Regions from separate parts of the Devosia sp. LjRoot16 genome, predicted to be linked through region 1. Evidence: riboswitches for the same ligand, from Rfam matches in the RefSeq annotation. Region 1 holds a riboswitch; each other region holds the start of a gene.
The links. Region 1 has a riboswitch for cobalamin ahead of ACSQ23_RS17635 (ABC transporter ATP-binding protein). Riboswitches for the same ligand answer to the same signal wherever they lie in the genome.

Region 1 (3,886 bases):
GCCTTGTCATCGAGCGAGTAGCCCGACAGGTCGACCCCGACATAATATTGCTTGAGGATCGACCAGGCGATCGTCGGGTGCACCAGCGACTGGATGAACTCGTAGTTCTCCTGCGCCTCTTTCTCCGTTCCACCCAGCACCGCGAAGATGCCCGGCATGATCAGCAGTTGTTCCGGCCGGCGGCCGAACCTGGCGAGCCGCCCTTTGATGTCGGAATAGAACTCCTGCGCATCTTCCAGCGTCTGGTTGGCGGTGAAGATCACCTCGGCGGTGCGCGCCGCCAGTTCGCGACCCGGCTCCGAGGCGCCGGCCTGCACCACCACCGGCCGGCCCTGCGGTGAACGGGCGACGTTCAACGGCCCGGCGACATCGAAGAACTTGCCGTGGTGATTGACCTTGTGGACCTTGTCAGGGTCGAGAAAGACCCCGCTCTGTTTGTCGCGGATCAGTGCATCATCCTCGTAGGAGTCCCACAGGTCGAGCACCAGATCGACGACTTCCTCGGCCCGCTCGTAGCGGTTGGCATGCGCCGGGTGGCCAGCAATCGAGAAGTTCTTCGACACGTCGGCGCCGGTCGTCACCACATTCCAGGCGGCGCGGCCTTTCGAGATATGGTCGAGCGAGGCGAATTTGCGGGCGAGGAGATAGGGATCCTCATAGGTGGTCGACGCCGTGGCGACGAAGCCGATCCGCTCGGTCACCTGCGACAGCGCCGACCACAGCGTCACCGGCTCGAAATGCGCCGAATGGCTGACTCGGCTGCGCGTCTCGGCGTCCTTGTCGCCATCCCAGCCGGCCGGACTATCGGCAACGAACACCAGGTCGAACTTGCCGCGCTCGGCCGTCTCGGCGAGGCCGCGATAGTGGTCGATGCTGTGTCCGGCATCGGCGTCCGAATCCGGGTGCCGCCACGCCGCGATATGATGCCCGGTCGCCATAATGAAGGCGCCGAGTTTGAGCTGTCTGTCCTCGGTGGTCATTTCGACATCGGTCCCCGGTGCCGCGCTCCATGCTCGGCAATGAGACTTTAGACTACTAATTCAATATACAATGTCGACTGATGGCTTTGCGCCGATCGCTGGGTTCGTGAGCTTTTTTTGCCCGCACAATCGCCTTGCCGGGGAACGGACGGTCGGATGCGGTTTCTGAACCATTTCTGCAACCGACGTTCAGCGCTCTGTCAGCTGGGCTGTGATGCACTGCTCCTAAGCTGCCGAGTCGGTGGCACTGAGGGGGCACATCTCAGTTCATTTCTCCCATCGAGCTGCGACGCTCGATAGCCCGTGAGGCGGGGCGCCTCCCCTCCCTCACGACGCGGACCCGGCCCGCCGCACGGTGTCGGGTCCGCGATCCCTTTTGGATTGCCACTTCCCGGCAGTGCCAATGCACGCATGTCAGCGATGGTCACCCTCTTGCCTTCTCCCCTTGTGGGAGAAGGTGGCGCGCAGCGCCGGATGAGGGGTCCGCGCAACGAAGTGTAGCGCGATCGGAGCGTAGGCGACGAGCGACGGAGCCCGCGGAGAGAACCCCTCATCCGCCCTTCGGGCACCTTCTCCCACAAGGGGAGAAGGCGATCACTGCACCGCCGGAGCGCCATGCTCTGAGACCACCTCCCTGCCAATTGACATCGCCACCGAGTCCACGCTCTATGCGCCGGTTCAAGGTTCCTCGGCGGCCGCCAAGCCAACGGGGATTAAAAGGGAACACGGTGCGACGTACCCATCAGGGCGCAAAACCGTGGCTGCCCCCGCAACTGTAAGCGGCGAGCTCTTCCGTAGACACCACTGACCCGACGGGTTGGGAAGGTTCGGAGGCGCTGTGACCCGCGAGCCAGGAGACCTGCCTCGACAGCTCACTGTAACCCGGCCGGGGTGTGCCGAGGGGAACGTCGATGGCGCTACGACTACGCATCGCAGCTCGCATTTTGATCGGTTCGCCCGTCAGCCCTCGCCTATGCGCGGAGGCCTCCCATGGAGCTTGCCCGATCCCTGGTCGGCTCTAGCCCGGCCGCCCTCTCGGTCGAAGGCCTGAGCTGGGGGCCGTCGCATCGCGTCCCGATCGTCCGCGATCTGAGCTTTGTCGTCGCGCCCGGCGAGATGCTGGCGCTGGTCGGCCCCAACGGTGCCGGCAAATCCAGCCTGCTGCGCTGCCTCTACCGCTACCACCGCCCCACCGCCGGTACGGTCCGCCTCGATGGCGCCGACCTCTGGTCGCTGCCGCCCCGCGCCACCGCCCGCCGCATCGCCACCGTGCTGCAGGAGCCGGCCTCGGATTTCGGTCTCAGCGTCGCCGAAATCATCGAGCTCGGCCTCACCCCGCATCAGCATGATGGGTCACCGCGCGGTTACGCGTCAGTCGAAGCCGCCCTCGATCTGCTCGGCCTCGCGCCGCTGGCTGCCCGCGATTTTGCCTCGCTTTCTGGCGGCGAGAAGCAGCGCGTCATGCTTGCCCGCGCCCTGGTGCAGAAACCGGATCTGCTGATCCTCGACGAGCCCACCAACCACCTCGATATCCGCCATCAGCTTGAGGTGCTGGCGCTGCTGGCGGCGCTACCCACCACCATCATCGTCTCGCTGCACGACCTGGCGCTCGCCTCGGCCCATGCCGATCGCGTGCTGGTCATCGCCGATGGCCGGCAGGCGGCGCTCGGCCCGCCGCTGGAGACGCTGACGCCTCAGGCCATCCGGGAGACCTTTGCCGTCGAGACCGCCATCGACAGCCATCCGGCTACCGGCCGCCCCCGCTTTTCCTTCCATCTCGACCCGCGCCGCTAAGGGAGAATTCCATGCGCCTCAGCCTCCTCGCCGCCCCGCTTGTCGCGCTCGCCGCGACCAGCGCCTTCGCCTCCGGCTTCCCGGTCACCGTCAAAAGCTGTAACCGTGACGTTACCTTTGAGGCCGCCCCGAGCCGCGCCGTCTCCAACGACGTCAACCTCACCGAAATGATGCTGGCCCTCGGCCTCACCGGCTCGATGGCCGGCTATACCGGAGTGTCGGAATGGAAGACGCTCGACGAAACGCTGCGCGCCGGCGTCGCCGAACTGCCCGAGCTGTCGCCTGACTATCCCACCAAGGAAGTGCTGCTCGGCGCCGATGCCGACTTCTATTTCGCCGGCTGGAACTACGGCATGAAGGTCGGCGGCGAAATCACCCCGGAGACCCTCGGTGCCTTCGGCATCAAGGTCTACGAGCTGACCGAAAGCTGCATCCACATCATGGACAAGCCCAAGGCCGCGATCGACGACCTCTATGTCGACCTGCTCAATCTGGGAAAAATCTTCGGCGTCTCCGAACGCGCCGAAGCGCTGGTTGCCGGTTACCAGTCCGAGCTCGCCGCCTCCACCGCGACGCTACCCAGGCGCGACACCCCGCCAAAGGTCTTCATCTATGACTCGGGCGAGGAAAAGCCCTTCACTGCGGGCCGCTACGCCATCCCCACCGCACTGATCGAAGCCGCCGGCGGCGCCAACATCATGGACGACGTGAACTCGAGCTGGGTCGAGATCGGCTGGGAGCCGGTGATCGAGCGCAACCCCGACGTCATCGTCATCATCAACTACGGCGAAGTCACCGCCGAGCAGAAGGCCGACTTCATGCGCAACAACCCGGCCTTCAAGGACATTCCGGCGGTAAGGCATAACCGCTTCGTTACGCTTCAATATGTCGAGGCCACCCCGGGCCCGCGCAACATCGCGGCGATCAAGCACCTGGCGGCGGCGTTCGCGGAGTAGGCGAAGCCGGCGCGGGCTGACCCCGCCCCTGTCCCCTCCCCGCAAGGGGGAGGGAGACCCTCCCACAGATATCGAGGACAGCGTCTCCCTCCCCCTGTTTGAGGGGGAGGGGACAGGGGTGGGGGTCGGCCCGCGCCGGCGGTCCAAGTTAGCAAG
Region 2 (3,886 bases), on a different contig from region 1:
TTGGCGCTGCGCCGCGCGGCGGATGGCGAACGGGCTGGCGCGATTGAGTGGCAGGCTGGCGGCCGCCCTGCCCTTCACCTCGGCGCGATGGATGCGTGGCGATTGCCGATGCGACAGCGCCGCGGCGGCGCTTGCTTCGAACGCCGCCTTGGCAGCCGGACGCCCCTTCTGCATGGCGAGGGTCAGCGCCGACACCTCGCTCAGCTTCTGGGTGGCGAAGGCCAGCCACGACCGGAGCTCAGGGTCGAGCTCGGTTTCTGCCTCGAGATCCACCGGGCTGTGCAGCAGCGAACAGGACGGGGCAACTTCGAGGCGGTCGGGGCCGACGCTGTCCCACGCCTTGTTGACCAGCGCCAGCTGCCGGTCGAGATCGGCCCGCCAGATATTGCGGCCATCGATGACGCCGACCGACAGCAGCTTGTCCGCCGGCAGCGCCTTCAGCACCGCGGGGAGCTGTTCCGGAGCACGGACGAGATCGATGTGCAGCCCGGCCACCCGCAGCCCGGCGGCGAGCTCGGTATTGTCGCCGAGCGCGCCGAAATAGCTGGTGAGCATGATGCGCGGCGCCACCGGCTGCAGCACCTCATAGGCGTGACGGAGCGCCGCCCGTTGCGCCGCGCTGAGGTCGAGCGCCAGGATCGGCTCGTCGATCTGCACCCAGTCCGTGCCGATCGCCTTCAGCGTGCCGAGCAGTTCGGCATAAACCGGCAGCACGGCGTCGAGCAGGGTTAGCGGGTCGAGCCCGTCGTCCTTGGCTTTCGCAAGGCTCAGCCAGGTGACCGGACCGACCAGCACCGGCCGCGTCTCGATGCCGAGCGCCCGCGCCTCGAGCACCTCGTCGACCGCCTTGTTCGAGGCGAGGCGGAACTGCTGGCCGCGATGCAGCTCCGGCACGATGTAGTGGTAATTGGTATCGAACCACTTGGTCATCTCCATCGCCGGCGCCGCGGCGGTACCGCGCGCCATGGCGAAATAGCGCTCGGTGGGGTCGGCAAGGCTCTCGAACCGCGGCGGGATGGCGCCGAGCGTCGCGGTCATGTCGAGCACGTGGTCGTAAAAGCTGAAATCGTTGGACGGGATCACCTCAATCCCGGCGTCGCGCTGCAACTGCCAATGGCGGGCGCGCAGCGCCTTGCCGGAGGCGTCGAGGGCCCCTGCATCGATCGCCCCCTTCCAGTAGGCTTCGAGGGATTTCTTCAATTCGCGATGGAGGCCGATACGGGGAAAGCCGAGATTGGCTGAACGGGTCATGGGGTTTCCGATGCGTGAACGAGCCCGGCGCCGAAAGGCGCGGGCAAAAAAGCTGATCAGGATGGAGCCGGTCGCCGGAGCGTTTTCAGGAAAAGTTGTGAGACTTTTCCGGTTCGAAAGCGCGACAACGAAAGGCCGCCGGTTCAGCGACGCATTCGGAAGTGGTGACGATGGTTCGTCATGGTCTGGTCCTCTCGCCGATCCGCCCGATCGACTGCAAGTGCACAATCACTTCCACGGTAGGTCTCCTGGCTCGCGGGGATCCTGAACGCTCGCCTTCCCGGCTTCTCGCCAGTGGCTCGTTGAGCGCCCATCAACGCCTACAGTTGCGGGGGCAGCTCCAGACTTGGGGACCACCCCGTACCGGATTCCCTGTTATCCCCTTGCGGGGACCATGGACGGGGTGAGGTTGTCGCAGGGATGGGGCGCTGTCAACGGGATATAAAGATTTCTTTATATCCTGCCCATCACAGCGAGCTGGCCGCCCGCGCGAATTCTGTCGCAACCCATTGACGCGAATCCCGAACAGGCACACTACATCTAGTGTGTCGTGGTCACCCGGTTCGCAAGGACGGGTGATAATAGGGAAGCCGGTGCGGGCAATTGCTCCAGTCCGGCGCTGCCCCCGCAACTGTGATAGCCGGCGCTGCCGGCCAGCCAGATACCTGCCACGACAGGTTAGTTCGTCCACGGGCGGGGTGCACCGGTTGGCCGCGAAAACGCCTGGGCCAGATGCGCCTGCGCGCCGTTTCGCGACCTCGGAAAGCCCCGCTACCACTCACGGGGTTACTTGAGGCACATGTCCACCTTAGAGATCGTCCATTCCGACACCGGCCGCCCGGTCGTCGTCACCTCTCCCGAGCCGCACGCGGCCAATGCGCCGGGCTTCTCGCTGCTGAAGCGCAATGGCGGCACAGTACCGTTCGATCAGAGCAAGATTGCCGTGGCGCTGACCAAGGCGTTCCTGGCGGTCGAGGGCAACAAGGCGGCCGCCTCACGCCGGGTGCACGAGATCGTCGAGCAGCTGACCGGCGAAGTGGTGGCGGCTTTGGTCCGCCGGGCCAAGGATGGCCGGGTGTTCCATATCGAGGATGTGCAGGATCAGGTCGAGCTGGCGCTGATGCGCGGCGAACACCAGAAGGTCGCCCGCGCCTATGTGCTCTACCGCGAGGAGCATGCCAAGGCCCGCGCCGACAAGGCGGTGGCGCCCGCCGCGTCCCCCGCGATCCGCATGGCCGATGGCGCGCCGCTCGACGAAGCGCGCCTCGCCACCGTCATCGCCGAAGCCTCTGCCAGCCTCGACGGCGTGGTCGCCGAGACCATCCTCACCGAGACCCGCCGCAACCTCTATGACGGCATTTCGACCGAGGAGCTGGCGCTGGCGCCGATCCTCGCCACCCGCACCCTGGTCGAGACCGAACCCAATTACGCCTATGTCTCGGCGCGCCTGCTCAACGACAAGCTGCGCCGTGAAGCGCTGAGCTTTCTCGCCGGGCGCCCCGACCAGGCGACGCAGGCCGAGATGGCGAGCCGCTATGCCGAGTATTTCCCGGCCTATCTCGAACGCGGCATCGGGCTCGAACTGATCGACCCCGAACTCGGCCGCTTCGACATCGCCCGCATCGCCGCGGCGCTCCGACCCGAGCGCGACCAGCAGTTCCAGTATCTGGGGCTGCAGACGCTCTACGACCGCTATTTCCTCCATGCCGCCGGCACGGTGTTCGAGCTGCCGCAGGCGTTTTTCATGCGCGTCGCCATGGGGCTCGCGGTGCGCGAGATCGACCGCGAAGCCCGCGCCATCGAATTCTACAACCTGCTGTCGAGCTTCGACTTCATGGCCTCGACCCCGACCCTGTTCAACTCGGGCACGCTCCGCCCGCAGCTCTCGAGCTGCTTTCTCACCACCGTCGCCGACGATCTCGACGGCATCTTCAAGGCCGTGAAGGATAACGCGCTGCTCGCCAAATATTCCGGCGGGCTTGGCAATGACTGGACCCCGGTGCGCGGGCTCGGCGCCCATATCAAGGGCACCAATGGCGAGAGCCAGGGGGTGGTGCCGTTCCTCAAGGTGGCCAACGACACCGCCATCGCGGTGAACCAGGGCGGCAAGCGCAAGGGCGCGGTCTGCGCCTATCTCGAGACCTGGCACGTCGACATCGAGGAGTTCCTCGATTTGCGCAAGAACACCGGCGACGACCGTCGCCGCACGCACGACATGAACACCGCCAACTGGGTGCCGGACCTGTTCATGGAACGCGTCGAAGCCGGCGCCGACTGGACGCTGTTCTCGCCCGACGAGACGCCGGACCTGCACGATCTCTATGGCCCCGCCTTCAAGGCGGCCTACGAAGCTTACGAAGCGAAAGCGGCGGCCGGCCAGATCAAGGTGTTCCGGACGGTCCGGGCGCTCGATCTGTGGCGCAAGATGCTGACCATGCTGTTCGAGACCGGCCACCCCTGGGTGACCTTCAAGGACCCCTGCAACATCCGCTCGCCGCAGCAGCATGTCGGGGTGGTGCACTCGTCCAACCTCTGCACCGAGATCACGCTGAATACGAGCAAGGACGAGGTGGCGGTCTGCAACCTCGGCTCGATCAACCTCCTGGCCCATATCAGCGACAGGGGGCTCGACCTC
Region 3 (3,886 bases), on a different contig from region 1:
TGGTGAGGCTGCGCACATTGGAGCGCAGGCCATCTGCCCCCACCAACACGTCGAAACTGTGCGTCACGCCGTCACCGGTCGTCGCCGCCACCTCGGTCTCGAGATTGGCGACCGCGCTTACCGGCGTCTCGAACTGGATCGGCACTCCGGCTGCACGCGCCGCGGCCAACAGGATTTCGCCCAGCGCGCCGCGCCGGATCGTCACTGAAGGGGCGCCGAACTGTGCCGCATGGCGGGCATAGTCGACGGTGCCGAGCGCCCTGCCGTGTTCGTTGTGGAGGACAATGGCGCGCGTTTCGACCCCGTGCCGCAGCGCCTCCGCCGCGAGGCCAAAGCCGCGCAGCGCGTTCATGCCGTTGGGCGCCAGCGTCAGGAAAATCCCCTCGTCGATCACCTGTTTCTCGCTGCGCTTCTCGAAGACAACGGGTGCGAAGCCGCGCCTGACCAGTGCCAGGGCCAGGCCGAGCCCAGCGGAGCCGGCGCCAACGATACCGATGCGTGCTTTCATTCTTGCCTCACCTGCGCGACGCCGCATATCATGCGTCCGTCGTATTATTAGATGAGCATATAATTAGATGGTCGAAGTAAATTCGTCAAGCGACGCGAAGGCGGAGCTGGTCCAGCGGCTCGGCACGCTCATCGTGCGCTGGCAGGAGGCGACACAGCGGTATGACGAGGAGGTGGGAGCGATGTTCCAGCTTGGCCCGGCCGAACGGCTGTGCCTCAGCTTCCTCACCAGCGGTCCGCAGACCGCCAGCGCCATCGCCCGTGCCACCCGCCTCACCCCGGCTGCTGTCACCTCGCTGATCGACCGGCTCGAGGCGCGCAACTTCGTCCGCCGTCAACCCGACCCGCACGACCGGCGCAAGGTGCTGGTGGAGCTCGCCGAGGCCACTGCCGCGGTGATCGAGAAGGCCTACGCCCCGATGGCGATCGCTGGCGCCGAAGCGCTGGGCAAGCGCAGCCTCGCCGAGCTGCGCCTCCTCACCGAGGTGATCGAGGAGGTCCTCGCGATCCAGAACCAGATGACCGAACGACTGCAGTGGGGCCGGTGACCGTGCCCAGCTTCCGCCGTAAGGCCTGCCCAGACTCACCTGGCTCAGCTAGATTCGGCGGGTCAACGGAGGTCGACAATGCGTGCGCTGGTCCTGTTTTCCCTGTTGCTGCTGGCGGCGCCCGCCCTGGCTGCCGACATCGTCTGCGAGGGCCCGTTCGCCGGTGACAGTTCCGAGGCGCGGCTGATCGAAGCCTTCGGCAAGGATAATGTGGTGACTGGCGATGTCCCGGGCCCCGAGGGCTCTACCGTGCTCGCCACCACCATCTTCCCAAACGATCCCGCCAAGACCATCGAGTTCGGCTGGTGGGACGAGGAAAAGCACGAGCGCGTCGCTTACTTCACCGTGCCGCCGGGTGACACGGCGCCGGGTGGCCTCAAGCAGGGCCTGACTGTCAAGGAAGTCGAAGCCCTGAATGGCGGGCCGTTCCAGCTCTACGGCTTCTTCTGGGATTATGGTGGCGCCGCCAGCTTCGAGGGCGGCAAGCTCCCCCCGCCCGAGGGTGGCTGCTCGGTCAGCGTCCGCTTTGCCGTCGGCGACTATCCGGCCGACCCCAATGTCGATGCCATCTCCGGCGATATGCAGATCTCGTCGAGCGAGCCGCTGCTCGAAAAGGTCGATGCGCGCGTCGATACCGTCACGGTCGGCTACCCCGATTCCGCTGCCGCGGAAGATTGACCGCGCCCCCTCCCACGGCGTAACGATAGCCCCACGTTGGTTCCTCAACCCCGTTCGGGCGAGGGGATCAAAAGGGAACACGGTGCGGCGTACCCATCAGGGACCAAATCCGTGGCTGCCCCCGCAACTGTAAGCGGCGAGTGCCTCCGACTATGCCACTGACATCCCTTGGGATGTTGGGAAGGCCGGAGACCACGGTGACCCGCGAGTCAGGAGACCTGCCAGCGTGCAACCGGGGTTCATCCCCCATTTCATCCGCACGGAGGGTGCAGGCATATGAATACTCAGGTCCAGACGGCATCGATCGCCCGTCTTTCGGTCTCGCAGCGGCTCATCGCAGGTGTGCTGGCTTTGTTTATCGGCTTCGTCCTTGTCGGCGGCGTCGGTTTTGCCAGTGACATGGCCGTCCACAATGGCGCGCACGATACGCGCCATGCGCTTGGCTTTCCCTGCCATTGAGCTGACTCAGCTCTAAGCACACGAGACATCGATGAAACTCTTCCAGCGAATCTTTTTCGCTGCGGTCCTTGCCGGACTCGCAGCCGGCTTGGCCATGAGCGCCGTGCAGCAATGGCGCGTCGCGCCGCTGATCCTCGCCGCCGAGGTTTTTGAGAACGCCGCCCCCGAGGTGCCGGCCGTCGCCGAGCACAGCCACGAGGCCGGCACCGCAGAGCATTCCCATGCCGAAGCCGCGCCGGCACACGAGCATGACGAAGACGCCTGGGCCCCGCAGGATGGCGCCGAGCGCATCGCCTACACCGTGCTGGCCAACCTCCTCGGCTGCATCGGCTTCGCCTTCGTGCTGGCTGCCGTCTCCGTGCTTTCCGGCATCGAGATCACCGCACGCAATGGCGTGATCTGGGGGCTCAGTGGCTTCATCGCGTTGCAGCTCGCCCCGGCCCTTGGCCTGCCGCCGGAACTCCCCGGCATGCCCGCTGCCGATCTCGTCGCCCGCCAGGTCTGGTGGGTCGGCACAGCGCTCGCCACCGGCGCCGGCATCCTCGCCATCGCCAAGCTCCGCAACTGGACCGGCATCGTCATTGCCGCCGTGTTGATCCTTGCGCCGCACGTCATCGGCGCGCCGCAACTGGTCGGTGAACACACCACCGGCGTACCCGCCAATCTCGCGACCAGCTTCGCCGCGGCGACCCTCGCCACCGGCGCGCTGTTCTGGCTGATCGTCGGCCCGCTGTTCGGCTGGCTCAACGAGCGCTTCGCCAGGTCTTCCGCCTTCGCCCTGAAAGGTGCCCACGCATGAGCACGACCGAAAAGATCCCCGTCACCGTCATCACCGGCTTCCTCGGCGCCGGCAAGACCACCCTGGTCCGGCACCTGCTCGCCCATGCCAAGGGCAAGCGCATCGCGCTGATCATCAACGAGTTCGGCGAGCTCGGCGTCGACAAGGAAATCCTCGCCGGCTGCGGCGATGAGACCTGCCGCGAAGAGGACATGATCGAGCTGAGCAATGGCTGCATCTGCTGCACCGTCGCCGACGAGTTCATCCCCACCATGCAGGCGCTGCTCGAACGCGAGGATCGCCCCGACCACATCGTCATCGAGACCTCCGGCCTGGCGCTGCCGCAGCCGCTGATCCGCGCCTTCAACTGGCCCGAGATCAGGTCCGAAGTGACCATCGACGGCGTCGTCACTGTCGCCGACGCCGCGGCGCTCAGCGAAGGCCGTTTCGCCAATGACGAACAGGCGGTCGACGCGCTCCGCTCCGCCGACGCCATGCTCGACCACGAGACGCCGCTCGGCGAGCTGTTCGAGGATCAGCTGATCGCGGCCGACATGGTGATCCTCAACAAGGCCGACCTCGTCACCGACGCCCAGCTCGACACCATCGAAGCCCACCTCAAGGCCGAGATGCGTCCGGGCACCGGCGTGGTCCGCGCCCGTAACGGCCATGTCGATGTCGCGGCGCTGCTCGGCATGGGGCTCTCGACGGAAGACAACCTTGCCGGACGCGAGAGCCATCACGAGCTCGAGCATGGTGGCGAAGGCCATGAGCACGACGACTTCGATTCCTTCTCCGTCACCCTCGACGGCGTCACCAGCAAGGATCACCTGCTCCAAACCATCGAAGCGACCATCCGCGCCCACGACGTGCTCCGTCTCAAGGGTTTTGCCGCACTCCCCGGCGCCCCGGCCCG

Region 2: linked by a shared signal. The riboswitch ahead of ACSQ23_RS25205 (ribonucleoside-diphosphate reductase subunit alpha) and the one ahead of ACSQ23_RS17635 (ABC transporter ATP-binding protein) in region 1 are both predicted to bind cobalamin.
Region 3: linked by a shared signal. The riboswitch ahead of ACSQ23_RS02595 (CbtB domain-containing protein) and the one ahead of ACSQ23_RS17635 (ABC transporter ATP-binding protein) in region 1 are both predicted to bind cobalamin.

What each region holds. Positions count from the first base shown of each region.
Region 1 is NZ_CAXUPH020000003.1:656,082-659,967, forward strand. It holds gene ACSQ23_RS17630 (LLM class flavin-dependent oxidoreductase) at 1-980, opposite strand, end outside; cobalamin riboswitch at 1,645-1,861, shown strand; gene ACSQ23_RS17635 (ABC transporter ATP-binding protein) at 1,971-2,774, shown strand; gene ACSQ23_RS17640 (ABC transporter substrate-binding protein) at 2,786-3,730, shown strand.
Region 2 is NZ_CAXUPH020000006.1:244,617-248,502, forward strand. It holds gene metE (5-methyltetrahydropteroyltriglutamate--homocysteine S-methyltransferase) at 1-1,251, opposite strand, end outside; cobalamin riboswitch at 1,473-1,663, opposite strand; cobalamin riboswitch at 1,786-1,938, shown strand; gene ACSQ23_RS25205 (ribonucleoside-diphosphate reductase subunit alpha) at 2,051-3,886, shown strand, end outside.
Region 3 is NZ_CAXUPH020000001.1:530,642-534,527, reverse strand. It holds gene ACSQ23_RS02610 (FAD-dependent monooxygenase) at 1-508, opposite strand, end outside; gene ACSQ23_RS02605 (MarR family winged helix-turn-helix transcriptional regulator) at 576-1,055, shown strand; gene ACSQ23_RS02600 (hypothetical protein) at 1,134-1,733, shown strand; cobalamin riboswitch at 1,754-1,973, shown strand; gene ACSQ23_RS02595 (CbtB domain-containing protein) at 2,010-2,192, shown strand; gene ACSQ23_RS02590 (CbtA family protein) at 2,224-2,991, shown strand; gene cobW (cobalamin biosynthesis protein CobW) at 2,988-3,886, shown strand, end outside.